DNA from 3 places in the Brevibacillus sp. FSL K6-6036 genome. Region 1 is predicted to be linked to each of the others. Evidence: riboswitches for the same ligand, from Rfam matches in the RefSeq annotation. Region 1 holds a riboswitch; each other region holds the start of a gene.
The links. A riboswitch is a leader RNA that binds a small molecule or an ion and turns the genes downstream of it on or off. The one in region 1 is predicted to bind S-adenosylmethionine.
Positions count from the first base shown of each region.

Region 1 (4,591 bases):
CAGCTTGGGCACATCCATTTCCCTGATCCCGACATCGTATCTGGGGATGGAAAGCGGATTCACCTGGGCCGTTACCACACCTCGATTTGAATTGAAGACAAATCGGTAGCCCGCTTGCTTGGCTATGTCCAGTACGATGTCATTGCTGTATCCAAACGGCAAAGAAATAGCTTGCACCTGCTTGCCCACCAGATCGCTCAAGCCGACCCGCGACATCGTAAAATCTACGTAAAGGCGATTGCGGTATTCTTGTTCGTCTTCGAGCCGTTTGAGCTCCTCCATGTACACAGGTGCTGTCTCCGGTCCCAGATCTCCCCATTCGTTGCGGGCCCTCTCGTCGTGAAGACTGTATGTATGAGAAGCGATCTCCACCAACCCGGTCTGCAGCATTTCCTTCACTTGCGGACGGGATAGCGGCGTGGTCATTTTTTCTCTCTTTCGCTCCTCGGTATCCCGCAATCGTCCAAGTATGGCAAAGTTGACCGATGGGAACCGATACTGCTGCATTACGGGAAAAGCATGTGTGTAATAACTTTCATACCCATCATCAAATGTAAGCAAGACTGCATTCTCAGTGGGCAAAACTCCTGTCTCGACAAAACGCACAAATTCCGCCAGTGATATCGGATGAAAATTGTTCTCGAATAAAAACGTCATATGCTCTCTAAACTGCTCCGCCCCAATAACATAGCGCTGGTCAGAATCGTCGGTCACATGATGGTACGTCAATACGACTACCCGATCTCTATACCAGAGCTTGGAGGACGCTGCTTCTTCCCGGTTTTTTTCTGTCTGTGGTGCAGCCGATTGCTCCTCGCTTGTGCTTATAGACGTAGTGACATGGGGGAAAGGTTGCACTTTTGGAGCCTCCTCTTTAAAAAAAGAGGCAGTATCGGGCAGTCCGGCAGTCACAACGAGCCCTAGCGCAATGAAAAATACGAGAAAGAAGGGCCACCTCTTCGGCACAAAAAACTCCCTCCTTTATGCCTATATAGGAATTTCGACATATACGAACGGATTCCTTTATGAACTGAATTCCAGCAGTTTGCCGCAAGTCTTAAGGCCTAGTCTTCTTAAAAATATAGAGGAAATCCGTTTTCAATGACAGAAAAAGAGCCTAGTGTGTATCACTAGGCTCTCGCGCTTGGTCTTTACTTGGACAGCCCTGCTGCATCTTGCTTGAGCGCTTCTGCCTTATCTGTACGCTCCCACGGCACATTCAGATCGTTGCGGCCAAAATGGCCGTATGCCGCTGTCTGCTTGTAGATAGGACGACGCAGGTCAAGCTGCTTGATGATACCTGCAGGACGAAGATCAAAATGCTTGCGGATTAGTGTTACCAATTGGTCCTCGGCAATCTTGCCGGTCCCAAATGTATCTACGCTGATGGACACTGGCTGTGCGACACCAATTGCATAGGCCACTTGTACTTCGCATTTTTCAGCCAAGCCGGCAGCGACGATGTTCTTCGCTACATAGCGGGCTGCATATGCGCCGGAGCGGTCCACTTTTGTCGGGTCTTTTCCGGAGAAAGCACCACCGCCGTGACGAGCGTATCCGCCATAGGTGTCGACGATAATTTTGCGGCCTGTCAAACCGGCATCCCCTTGTGGTCCGCCAATAACAAAACGGCCAGTCGGGTTGATGAAGTATTTGGTCTCGGCATCCAGAAGCTCTGTTGGCACGACAGGCTTGATCACGTGCTCCATCAGGTCGTTCTTGATTTGTTCCAGAGTGGTTTCCGGAGCGTGCTGGGTAGAAATAACAATCGTATCAATACGAACCGGCTTATCGCCGTCGTATTCTACAGTCACCTGTGTTTTACCGTCTGGGCGCAGGTAGCTCAAAGTGCCGTTTTTACGCACTTCGGTCAGACGGCGAGCCAGCTGGTGAGCCATGCTGATCGGCAAAGGCATCAGTTCAGGAGTCTCGTTGCAGGCGAAACCAAACATCAGACCTTGGTCGCCGGCACCAATCGCTTCAATCTCAGCATCAGTCATTTTCCCTTCGCGGGCTTCCAGCGCCTGGTCTACACCGAGGGCGATATCGGCAGACTGCTCGCCGATAGCGGTCAGAACGCCGCAAGTGTCGGCATCGAAACCAAACTTAGCGCGATCGTATCCGATTTCACGGATGGTGTCACGGACGAGCTTTTGAATATCCACGTACGTGTTCGTGGTGATTTCCCCTGCCACGAGTACCAGACCAGTGGTAACGGAAGTTTCGCATGCTACGCGAGCATTTGGATCCTTGGACAAAATGGCGTCCAGGATAGAGTCGGAAATTTGGTCACAAATCTTATCCGGATGACCTTCGGTGACGGATTCAGAAGTAAACAGACGACGACCTTTTTGCAAAGACATGTGTACTACCTCCTTTGACCTCATACAAATAGTGTGGTAGCCGAAACAGGTTCTTATTAGACGAAGGCACAAGCAAAAAAAAACCTTTTCCTGTTTTAGAGGAAAAGGTGCTTGGTGTTTGCGTTCCCTACCCTCTTATCGGCCAGAACAGGTATCCGTTCTGCTGGTTAGCACCGCTCGAGTCGGTTGCCGGGCTTCATGGGGCCAGTCCCTCCGCCTGCTCTGGATAAGAGTATCCATTACGGATAATAGAATAATCGTTTTTATAGCCGGTGTCAATAAGCGCTTAGCGCAATTCGTATTTGCCGCGAACCATAATGTGCGCGACACCATTGTAGTTTGCATTCAAGCGCAATCCGCGATTGTCCGAACGGGCGATCAAGAGCAGATGATTGGCAGCCACCTGGGCTCCCGCTCGCAGGTCCTTGCCCTCGGTAATATCTGTCAAGCCATCGCCTTTATCGCCGGCTACTGCTTGTACTTTTCCCGTACGGACGATAAATTCCGTACCCTCAAAACCGTACAGCGTCTGCCCCGGGTGCAGCTCAACCACTGTCAACCCCGTCGAGACGGATGCACCGCCTGTGCCTGCCCCTCCGCCAAGAGCTTTTTGAATTTGCTGATCCACATAGCTTTTGGTGACGACCGGATCATCCGCTGAGCCCGGGACACCGGAAACACCGTCTGCCATCGCCTGCGAAGCAAAGACCCCCATCCCGACAATTGCTATGGCGAGGATTCCCTTGGTTGCTTTTTTCATTTATGTTCTCTCCTTTTCCATAGAGTTACAAACTGTAAGCCTTCGCCAGCAGGACGACCACCTCTGCACGTGTAGCTCTTCCCTGCGGCTTGAACGTCCGTCCGTAACCGCTTATCCACTTTTTCGCCGTCAGCGCCTCAATGGCGGGAGACGCCCAGTGACTTGTCGGCACGTCGGTAAACGATGACCTGCTGCGATTATAGAGCACGAGATTATTTGCTCTGGCTACCATCAGTGCCATTTCTGCCCGTGTGATCGATTGATCCGGCAGCATGGTGCTGTTTGGATAGCCGCTGATGATGCCGAGCTGGTGGGCAGTCAGCAGATTGCCATAGGCCCAGTGATTTTTAGAAAGATCCTTGAACGGATTTCTGCCTGTATACGTAACGATATTCATCCCTTTGGCCCGCATGGACTGGATCAGCATCGTCGCAAACTGGCCTCGAGTCACCGACTGGTCAGGCTTGAAGGTCGAATCATCAAAGCCTTTGACGACTCCCTTCGTGCTGAGTCTGGCGATCTCGTTGCGGGCCCAGTGCGTGGAAATATCACGATAACCCGCGATCAAAGGCTGCTTGGTCAAAGTCAACCGGTACGAATCGTATTTAAACGGCAATGTGGTTGTCAGACGGATATAATACTTGCCCGGCTTCAGCTTCATGCCAAGCACCTCTTTGCCCAGATCGGACAGCTGCGCTACGTCGTTTGTGGCAAAGAGCGAGTAGTTCAATGTATCCGAACCGTACAGCTCCAGCCGCATCCCTGTCGATACGGGAACGAACGGAGCGCGTATGCTGACGTAGGATTCGGAATCGACCGTAAATTGGAACCAGTCCTGATCGGTATGAGTAGGCAAGGTTCCTGTCATCAGCGTTCCGTTGGCCAAAGGTGACGCCTGGCGATATGTATCGTTGGGCTCATTGGTATCCTTCCGAATCGGCGTATAGGACACGTCCAGCTTGTACTCGCCGTTCACCTGATTTCGCCAGTACTCGGTCAGCCTGATGTAGTATTTGCCCGGTGATACTTCCTTTTGGGCGCGCTCGGTCGGGTCATTCCGGTCGCCTTTGTCAAATTCTTCAAAGGCTTGTCCCTCTTTGCCGATCTTCATGTTCAGGTCGATCCGCTTGGTATCGGCAGTGACTGTTACGTTTAACCGGCCGTATTCGCGGACATAGTAAGAAAACCAGTCCTCGTCGCCCTCTTCATGGAAGTTCCCGATTACGGAAATTTGGTTGCCTACCAGCGGGCGGGCCGTATCCATTGTATTGTTGCGCTCATACTTGTCCGGATTGATCGTAAACCGGCTGGTCAACAGATAGGTAAAGCCCTTCACACCGAAGCTTCGCTCCATCCTGATGTACATTCTACCAGCTTTCACCGGTACAGTCAGCGTGTCTCCGTTCCCTATGTAATAGGTAGAAGCTTCGCGATTTTCAGGGAAGAAAGTAGCAGCCAGCGCAGTTGT
Region 1 is NZ_CP150173.1:4,636,931-4,641,521, forward strand. Features, by position in the region: gene NST37_RS22800 (polysaccharide deacetylase family protein) at 1-966, opposite strand, end outside; gene metK (methionine adenosyltransferase) at 1,152-2,357, opposite strand; SAM riboswitch class I at 2,496-2,596, opposite strand; gene NST37_RS22810 (hypothetical protein) at 2,650-3,123, opposite strand; gene NST37_RS22815 (S8 family serine peptidase) at 3,149-4,591, opposite strand, start outside.

Region 2 (4,591 bases), 210 kb from region 1:
TGGATGTGAACTTCTGGAAGGTCACCTCCGCAGGCTTGCTGGCAACACTGATCGTTTCTCCGTTGTACTTCATTCGCAAGGACAGCTACTTGATCCGGTATCTGGTCGGAATTGGTCTTCTCTATTACTCGATTGCATTTGACCACTATACACCGTTTCAGGAAATCTCGTTTCTCGCGTTCATCGTCCTGGGCTTTTTGGCAGCCTATCTGGACTGGAAGCTGATTGTATCGGCGGGGGCGATGCAGGTTGCGGCGACATTAATCGGATTTTACACCGGTTCTTACCAGTTGTTTGACGGCCATTTTTCGGAAGTCAATTTGCTGCTTCGCATTGTCGCTTTCGTGCTGATGATCGCGGGGCTCACCTATCTCTGTCTGGCTGGACAAGCGTCGCTTGCAAAAGCGGACAGCGCGAGACGGGAAGCCGAAGACAAAGAGCAGCGCCTGGAAGAGCTGCTGCGGAATATCAAGATGGTAACAGAGCAGGTGGAGCGCACATCCGTGCATGTCCATGAGCATGCCGAGACGACAAGGCGCAACACGGACGAGATGATGGTCGCCTTCAAGGAAGTGGCGACCGGAATGGAATCCCAAGCCAATTCCACTGTCAAAATCGAGGAAGAAGTGCAATCGATCGACCAGGAAATTGTGACTGTCAACGAGCAAGCGGCCGTCATGAAGGCGGAAGCGGATCAGAACAGCCGCCGCTTGGCAGGAAGCATCAGCATGATGAGCGAGCTTTCCGAGCAAATGGAGCAAATCGTTCAGGCGGTCAATGTGGCGTCTTCGACGATCCGCGAGCTGAACAAGCAAGCCAACAAGGTCGAGGAAATCGTCCAGACGATCAACCAGATCGCGACACAGACGAACCTGCTCGCGCTCAATGCCGCGATCGAATCGGCTCGTGCGGGTGAGCACGGCCGGGGCTTCGCCGTCGTGGCGGACGAGGTGCGCAAGCTGGCTGAGCAAAGCGCGACGGCTACGCAGGAGATCGCCGGAATTTTGCAGTCGCTGCATCAAGAAAGTGAAAATGCGGTGAAGCATATGAGCACGGGCGAAGTGTCGGTAGCAAAGGGGCAGGAGCTGGCGGTAGAGACAGTGGCGTCTATCGAGACGGTTCGTGCAGGCATGGAAGCGTTCCTCGAGGCCGTAGAGCATGTGCGGACGAGCATGGATCGCGTGAAAATGCGCTCCGGGGAAGTGGCGGCCGAGATGTCTACGATTACAGCGGTCACCGAGGAGTCTGTTGCCAACCTGGAGGAATTGTTTGCGACGGCGGAGAACCAGCATCAAAAGGTGCGGGAGATTACCGAGGAGCTCGGCGAGCTGAACGCCTTGTCGACAAAGCTGCAGCAATCATTTCAGCGATAATCGTAATGTTTGAAATTGCAGAAAAAAGAATTGCATTTTTCAATTGATCTGCTAGAATGAATTCAATATCAATTAAATAGTTTCACCTTACCTTATCAAGAGCGGCGGAGGGACTGGCCCGATGAAGCCCGGCAACCACTGTGCACACGTGCACAGAAAGGTGCCAATTCCTACAAAATCCATTTGGATTTTGAGAGATGAGGAAGAGGTTGGCGATATACCGCAAACTCTTCCTCCGGGAAGAGTTTTTTCTTTGTACAAAGGAGGTTATTGACGAATATTAATTTTAAATAATATAATATTATTCGTGTTTTAATTATTTTATGCTCATAAAAAAACGCACTTCTTTCGTGTGTATATAATAAAAACGAATATTGTTGTGCGGACTAGTGATAGGAGAGGACACCATGAAAAAATTGCTTTTGGCATTAACAACGTTTGCTGTACTGGCAGCCGGATGCTCGACAAACAGCAGCGCCCCCGAAGACAAGGGACAAGCCCAGACAGGCGGACAAGAAACAGCGAAAAAGCGGATCGCGCTGGTGCTGCCCGAGAAAATCGGGGTTAACCCGTTCTTCCAGCAGATGGACGATGGAGCGAAGAAAGCCGCCCAAGAATTCGGGGTGGATGTCAAGACGATTGAATCCACAGACCACGGGGCTATCGAGGAAAATATCCGCGTGGCAGTGGCCGAGCAATACGATTTGATCATCACGTCTTCCTTTGAAGCCGAGGATGCGCTGAAAAAGGTAGCGACAGAAAATCCTGACCGCACCTTCGCCATCATCGATACGCAAGTTGATTTGCCCAACGTCCGCAGTGTCATGTTCCGCGAGCAAGAGGCTGCATACCTGGTCGGAGCGGCTGCCGGTTTGGCAACCAAAAGCAACAAGGTAGGGATCGTCGCAGCAATGGACATTCCGATCCTGAAAAAATGGACAGTCGGGTTTCAGGAAGGGCTCAAGGCGACCAACCCGAACGCGGAAGTGCAGATCAACTACGTCGGCAGCTTCAGCGACCCGGCAAAAGCGAAGGAGCTGGCGCTGCTGCAGGCTTCCAAAGGAGCGGACTTTATTTACGGCGCAGCGGCTGTAGGAGATCTTGGCGTGTTTGAAGCAGCCAAGGAAAAAGGCTTCTACACCTCCGGACAAGACGTTGACCGGACCAGCATCGACCCTGAGCATATCGTCCTGTCCCAGTTGAAAGGAACGGACTCCGCTGTGTATGAAACGGTGAAGGCATTTGTGGACGGCAGCTTGAAGCCGGGTGTCGTCGCCTACGGACTGAAGGAGAACGGCGTCGGCGTGACCTATGTTACGCATGACAGCCCGACTCCGTTGAACCCGTTCATTGGAGAAGAAGTCGTCAGCAAGGTAAAGGCGATCAAGGATGAGATCGTCGCGGGGACGAGAACCGTGACAGACCCGCTGAAACAATAGCAAGAGCGCTGATTCGGAAACCGGCTACATGAGCGTAGTCGGTTTCCTGCTCTACCGGGAAGACAAAAGAGGGAGGGGAAAAAGGTGGCGAACCGACTGGAAATGCGAGGCATGACCAAGCGCTACGGCGATTTTACCGCCAATGACAACGTTTCGTTTACGTTGAAAGAGGGGGAGGTCCATGCGATCGTCGGCGAGAACGGAGCGGGCAAAACCACGCTGATGCGCATGCTGTACGGTATGGAGCAGCCCACTGCCGGAGAGATCGCAGTAAATGGCAAGCCCGTCGTCTTTCGCGGCCCGGAGGATGCGATCCGCCACGGGATTGGCATGGTTCACCAGCACTTCATGCTGTTTCCCGACTTTACCGTTGCGGAAAATATCGTGATCGGCTACGAACCGCAGCGCAAAGGGCTGTTTCAGCGAAAAGAAGCGGCGAGTGCAGTCCGCTCGCTCAGTGAGCGATACCGGATACCGATCAACGAGAACGCCAAGGTATCCAGCTGCTCCGTAGGGGAGCAGCAGCGGGTAGAAATCCTGAAGGTGCTCTACCAGGGTGCAGATATTATCGTGCTGGACGAGCCGACTGCGGTGCTCACGCCGCTGGAGGTAAAGGAGCTGCTGCAGACGATCCGCCATTTGGCCGAAAGCGGCAAAAGCGTCATTTTGATTACCCACAAGCTCCAGGAGGTCATGGAGGTGGCAGACCGGGTCACTGTCCTGCGCGGGGGGCGCGTGACCGGAACCGTTTCCCGAAGCGAAACCAATGCGGACGACCTCGCCCGTATGATGGTAGGCCGCGAGCTTCAGCAGCTCAGTGACCGGGTCCGCCTGGAAGGAAAGCCGCTTTTGCGGGTGCAGGGCCTGAGCGTCCGGGAAAAACAAACGCTCGTAGACGACGTGACGTTTTCCGTACACCACGGGGAGATCGTCGGGATCGCCGGGGTTTCCGGCAACGGGCAATCCGAGCTTTTGGAGGCATTGACCGGCCTGCGGGCTGTTTCGGAAGGGAAAGTCTATCTCGGAGAAAAGGATGTGACTGGCCAGTCGGTGGCAGCGATTCGCGAGGCAGGATTGGCCCACATTCCCGAAGACCGCTACCTGTGGGGGACAGCAAAGCGGGAAAGCGTCGAGGAAAACGCGCTGATGGGCTATCAGCGCAAGCCGGAGTACATGCGCCGCGGTGTCGTTTTGCGCAGCAAATTCCGCCGTGTCGTGGAAGAGTGGGTCGAGCGGTTTGCGATCAAGACAGGCTCTCTTCATTTGAAAGAGCAGGCAGGCAACCTCTCCGGGGGCAATTTGCAAAAGCTGATTGTCGCCCGCGAGCTGGGACAGAATACACCACTGTTGATCGCGGCCGAGCCTACTCGCGGCGTTGACATCGGCGCGATGGAATACATCCATCAGGCTCTGCTGGAAAAGCGGAACAATGGAGACGGCATTTTGCTCGTCTCGTCTGAATTGACAGAAATACTGGCGCTGTCCGACCGGATTTTGGTGATGTACAAAGGGAGGATCGCCGGGGAGCTGACACGCTCGGAAGCGACAGAGGAGAAAATCAGCGTATTGATGGCGGGAGGAAGCGTGTATGGCAGCAGTCAAGCAGCTATGTAAGTCATTGGTTCAGCCGCTGCTGGCAGTGATCATCGGCCTGTTGACAGGTGCGCTGGTCATTGCCGCCGTGGGCGAATCGATTATCGGTACGTATCAAGAGATGTGGAAGGGAGCCTTTGGCAGCTTCTACTTCCTGACCTCCACGCTGGCCCGGGCCACGCCGAT
Region 2 is NZ_CP150173.1:4,843,523-4,848,113, reverse strand. Features, by position in the region: gene NST37_RS23700 (methyl-accepting chemotaxis protein) at 1-1,373, shown strand, start outside; SAM riboswitch class I at 1,463-1,577, shown strand; gene NST37_RS23695 (BMP family protein) at 1,781-2,812, shown strand; gene NST37_RS23690 (ABC transporter ATP-binding protein) at 2,897-4,426, shown strand; gene NST37_RS23685 (ABC transporter permease) at 4,401-4,591, shown strand, end outside.
Region 2: linked by a shared signal. The riboswitch ahead of NST37_RS23695 (BMP family protein) and the one ahead of metK (methionine adenosyltransferase) in region 1 are both predicted to bind S-adenosylmethionine.

Region 3 (4,591 bases), 1.0 Mb from region 1:
CAGCGATTTTGCTCCGTGATCCAGAGCGCGATTGAAGGCTTCTCTCATTTCTTCGATTGGAAAAGAATCCTCTGCCGGCAGGCCGCCTGCCAAAGACAATACTTGATTGCCCTGTGTCAGCTTCAGGATTTCGCGCACGGCCGAGGAGCTGAGTGCGCTGGTTGATTTGGAAAATGAATATTCCATGTTCGGTTCCCCCTAGATTTCGCTTATACCTGTTTTATCACTGCGGCCGTCATAAGTCCAATCTCACAAATCTATCGGCGGAATAGGTTTTAGCTATGTCGAGCGATGGCTCGGTCGAAATCGTCGGATTTTACTCGCGACTACTTTGGTTGGGGGTATCGATGCTTGTGCAGATGTTTCCTGCTTTTCTTTTGGTGGTAAACCGGGCTGTAGAGGTAAGAAACAGGAGAAAAAGCAAAAGTACGGTGGGACGGGTTTTTGTAGGCAAATTCGAGCCCGTCTGGATAATCGAGTTGAAGGGCTTGGGAAAACTGGAGAGCTTCCCTTACTGGAATCTGTATGACGAAAACGGCAAGCGTTTCGACGTTCGGACCGATTTTGCCAAGACGTATATGGAGAATTCAGACAAGGGAGTCGTATTGGTCCAAACCCTGATTGTCAAAGGAATGGAGCAGCCTCCGCAAAAGCTGAAGCTCGCTTTGCAAACCATCGAAACACGGTACATAGACTTGAACTGGCAACCGCCGATCCCTCCTAGTCCATAAAGCTGGCCTGGGGTATCACCTGATTCCATCAAGCCATCATAAAGGCCCTGAGCGATCATAGCTCCGGGCCTTTTGCTTGGGAAGCCATGCTTTATGTTGCAAGTATGGCTTCCGCTATTCACGAAAAATAAGGCTGTCTTTCTTGAAAAGATTGCCGTCATTATGTTTTGGCATCCGTGAGTATCATTTCGAATCAAGCCTGCTTTATCCGTGAGTATCCTGCTTGATTCAGCCTGTTGTGCCACCCCGAATCGCAGGAGAAGCCTGTTTCCAGGCTTCTCCCCACCGCGGCCCCTGGACAAGGAGCAAGATAACCCGAAGCCCGCCAACAAGCTTACCGAGCAAACAGCCCCAGCTTCTCAATCCTTCGCACTGCCTCCGCCAGCCTTTCTTCGCTGGAAAGAAGCGCCGCGCGCACATACCCCTCGCCCGTCGGTCCAAAACCGACGCCAGGCGCAACCACCACATGAGCCTTTTCCAGCAGCAAATCGGAAAACTCGACCGATGTAAACCCTTCGGGAACAGGCAGCCAGCTGAAAAACGAGCCCTCTGAAGGCTTGGCCTGCCAACCGATCCGGTGGAGCTCGGCGAACAGCACATCCCGCCTGCTTTGGTAGACGGAGACGAGATCATGTACGCATTGCTGCGAGCCGGTCATCGCTTTTGCCGCCGCCATCTGCACAGCGCCGAAGAGACTGACAAAGTAATGGTCCTGAATCAAATTGACCAGCCGTACGAGCTCCTTGTTTCCGACCATAGCCCCGACGCGCCAGCCGGCCATGTTGTACGTTTTCGACAGGGTGTAAAACTCCACTCCTACTTCTTTTGCCCCCGGCACCTGCATGAAGCTGACCGGCTTTTTGCCGTCAAAGCTGATCGCACCATAGGCGAAATCATGGCAGACGACGATCTCGTGCTTGCGGGCGAAGCGGATGGTCTCTTCAAAAAATTCCACCGGAGCGTTGACCGCCGTCGGATTGTTCGGGTAATTGAGGAACATCAGCTTGGCTTTTTCCAAATCTTCCGGCTTCAACTGGCCGTAATCCGGAAGAAACGCGTTTTCAGCCTTGAGCGGCATCATGACCATGCGGCCGTCAGCTACAGCCACGCCGGACCAGTAATCCGGATAACCTGGATCGGGCACCAAAGCGACGTCCCCGGGGTTCAGCAGCACCTGACAAATCTCAACCAGACCTGTCTTGCTGCCAAACAGGATGGCTACCTCTTCCTCCGCGTCCAGCTCCACGCCGAACTCTTCCTTGTACCAGTGGGCGACGGCCTGCTTCAGCTCCAGCCTGCCGCTGAACGGCGGGTATTTGTGATGGACAGGGCGCTTGGCCTGCTCGCTCAGCTCTTCCACGATATGCTGCGGTGTCGGGAGATCGGGATTGCCCTGTCCAAGATTGATAATGTCATGTCCGGCCGCGATGGCCTTGTTTGTTTTCGCTACCAGCGTGGCAAAAAACTGCGTCGGCAGTCGGTCCACCATGGCAGATGGTTGGATGCGCATTGGCTTTCTATCCTTTCTTTCGCAAAAATAATCCAGACATCGAAGCAGGCATGCAAAAAGCCCCTTTTCCTGAACAGAAAAAGGGGCGGATCGTGCGTCTCCACGTTCTTATCTGTCAGGATCGCTCCTGCTGGAATTGGCACAGCATCTGCAGAATATCCTGCAAGATCCGCTGCCGGGCTTCATCGGGCCAGTCCCTCCACCTCTCTGGATAAGTTAACAGCAACCTATTTACTTTGAATGTCTACTATACTACTTGAGCAGGTTGGGAGTGTCAATACAATATCCCGAACCATGGCCCGGGCTGCTTTGCTGTTGCTGGCCCGGCAGCCTGCAGGGCCTCGTTAGACAGCCTGGCAGTCCTCAACTGTCAGCCTGGCGGTCCTCAACTGACAAACTGAGGAGCCTCACTGACAGGCTGAGGGGCCTCGACTGACAGCCTGAGCGGCCTCGGCTGAAAGCCTGCTGGTCTTCGCCTGACAGCTACGAGTATCCGTCCAAGCATTGCTTGTCATGACCCGAGCTTCTCCGGAGCAGGCAGAGCTGCCTTCATCTCAGGACGCTTTACAAAGGACGTGTACACGGTAAAGCAAGCGACAGCGACCAAAGCCAAAGCAGCCATGAAGTAGACCATCCCATTTGCTCCGAGCGCTTCAAAGATCACGGCGCCCATCAGCGGGCCGACCATGCGTCCTCCTGAGCCTACGCCCCCGATGAGGCCTTGAATGAACCCTTCACGTCCCGGTGGAGACAACTCGGCAGCGATGGTCGGGACGGCAGGCCACACCAGCATTTCACCCAGTGTAATGACAAACATGGCCACGAAAAAACCGGCGTACACCGTCGTCTGGGACAAGATCAGCATGGAGAGCGAAAAGACGTAGGCGCCTAACAGCAACTGCGCTTTCAGCGTACGGGCGAAGTGCCTGATCACCCAGGAGATAAACGGCTGCCCGAACAGGATCAAAGCACCATTCAGCGTCCACAGCAGGCTGTACTCCCTGAGCGTGATGCCCAGCGACTGCATATACGCCGACAGCACAGTCGTCCACTGCGAGTAAATAATCCAGCAGACCAACAACCCTGCCGACAACAGACCGAGCGCTAGCCATGCCATCGGGCGACCGGCAGCTTGAGCGGCATCCGTCGCCATTGCCGCCGCGGCCCCTTTTGATCCGCCGGCCTTCTCCGCCAATCCCGCGGCAGGCAGCTGTGCCCCCTCACCTTCCTCTGTGTGCTTCGCCGACGCTGCCACGAGCCGGCCTTCTTTTTCCTGACCGCGCTCAAGATCGACCGTGCGGCTCAAAAAGATAAAGAGAAACAGAACTGCCAGCTGCAGCGCCGCATTTCCAAAGAAAGTCCAGGCAAAGGAAATGCTCGCCAGCATTCCCGCCGAGGCGGAACCGATCGCTACCCCGATATTGAGTGCCACATAAACCGTATTCAAGCCCTTGCGGCCGCCGTCAGGCCACAAGAGGCCGATCAGGGCATTGAGCACAGGAAACATGATGCCGGAGAAAAATCCGTTCAAAAGCAGCAAGACCGTATACGTATGAAAGCTGGTTGTGAAGCCCAGTGCCACAGCTACGGCTACCGCTCCCGCTGTCGCGGCGTATACTGTGCGCATTTTCCCCCAGCGGTCAAAGAGAACCCCGCCTGTCAGACTGCCGATCAGGTACGCTCCCTGATTCAGCATCAAAAGAACACCCGCTACGGTGAGCGGCTTCCCGAGAAAATCGTGGATGTAGATCGTCACCAGCGGCCAGATACAGGCCATGCCCGTAGAATGAATAACGGCAGCAACGGCCAGAAGCCGGATGCTGCGCGGATAGGAATTCCATAGTCGACTCATCTGATGTTTACGCCTCGCTCCGATAAAAATCTCCGCTTTTCCCGCCGGTTTTGCTCTGGAGATACGTCGGCCCGATTACCATTTCCTTGTCCATGGCCTTGCACATGTCATAAACGGTGAGCGCGGCTGCGCTTGCGGCTGTCAGTGCCTCCATCTCCACGCCGGTCTTGCCGGTCGTTTTGACGGTTGCCTCGATATCCAATGTCGCTTTGTCCGCATACGAAAAGCGGATGTCAATGCCCGTCAGCGGCAGCGGATGACACATCGGGATGATCTCCCACGTCTTTTTCGCAGCCATTACTCCGGCTACCTGTGCGACAGCCAATACATCCCCCTTGGCAATCTGCCCCTCGCGAATGCGCAGCAGCGTTTCCGGCTTCATCGTGATTTTGCTGACAGCCACCGCTACCCGCTTGGTTACCTCTTTTTCGGAGACGTCCACCATTTTGGCCCGTTGTTGATCGTTAAAATGCGTTAATTCGTCGTTCATTTCTTCCT
Region 3 is NZ_CP150173.1:3,603,291-3,607,881, forward strand. Features, by position in the region: gene NST37_RS18200 (PLP-dependent aminotransferase family protein) at 1-186, opposite strand, end outside; gene NST37_RS18205 (hypothetical protein) at 348-731, shown strand; gene NST37_RS18210 (pyridoxal phosphate-dependent aminotransferase) at 1,066-2,241, opposite strand; SAM riboswitch class I at 2,347-2,459, opposite strand; gene NST37_RS18215 (MFS transporter) at 2,753-4,093, opposite strand; gene moaC (cyclic pyranopterin monophosphate synthase MoaC) at 4,101-4,583, opposite strand.
Region 3: linked by a shared signal. The riboswitch ahead of NST37_RS18210 (pyridoxal phosphate-dependent aminotransferase) and the one ahead of metK (methionine adenosyltransferase) in region 1 are both predicted to bind S-adenosylmethionine.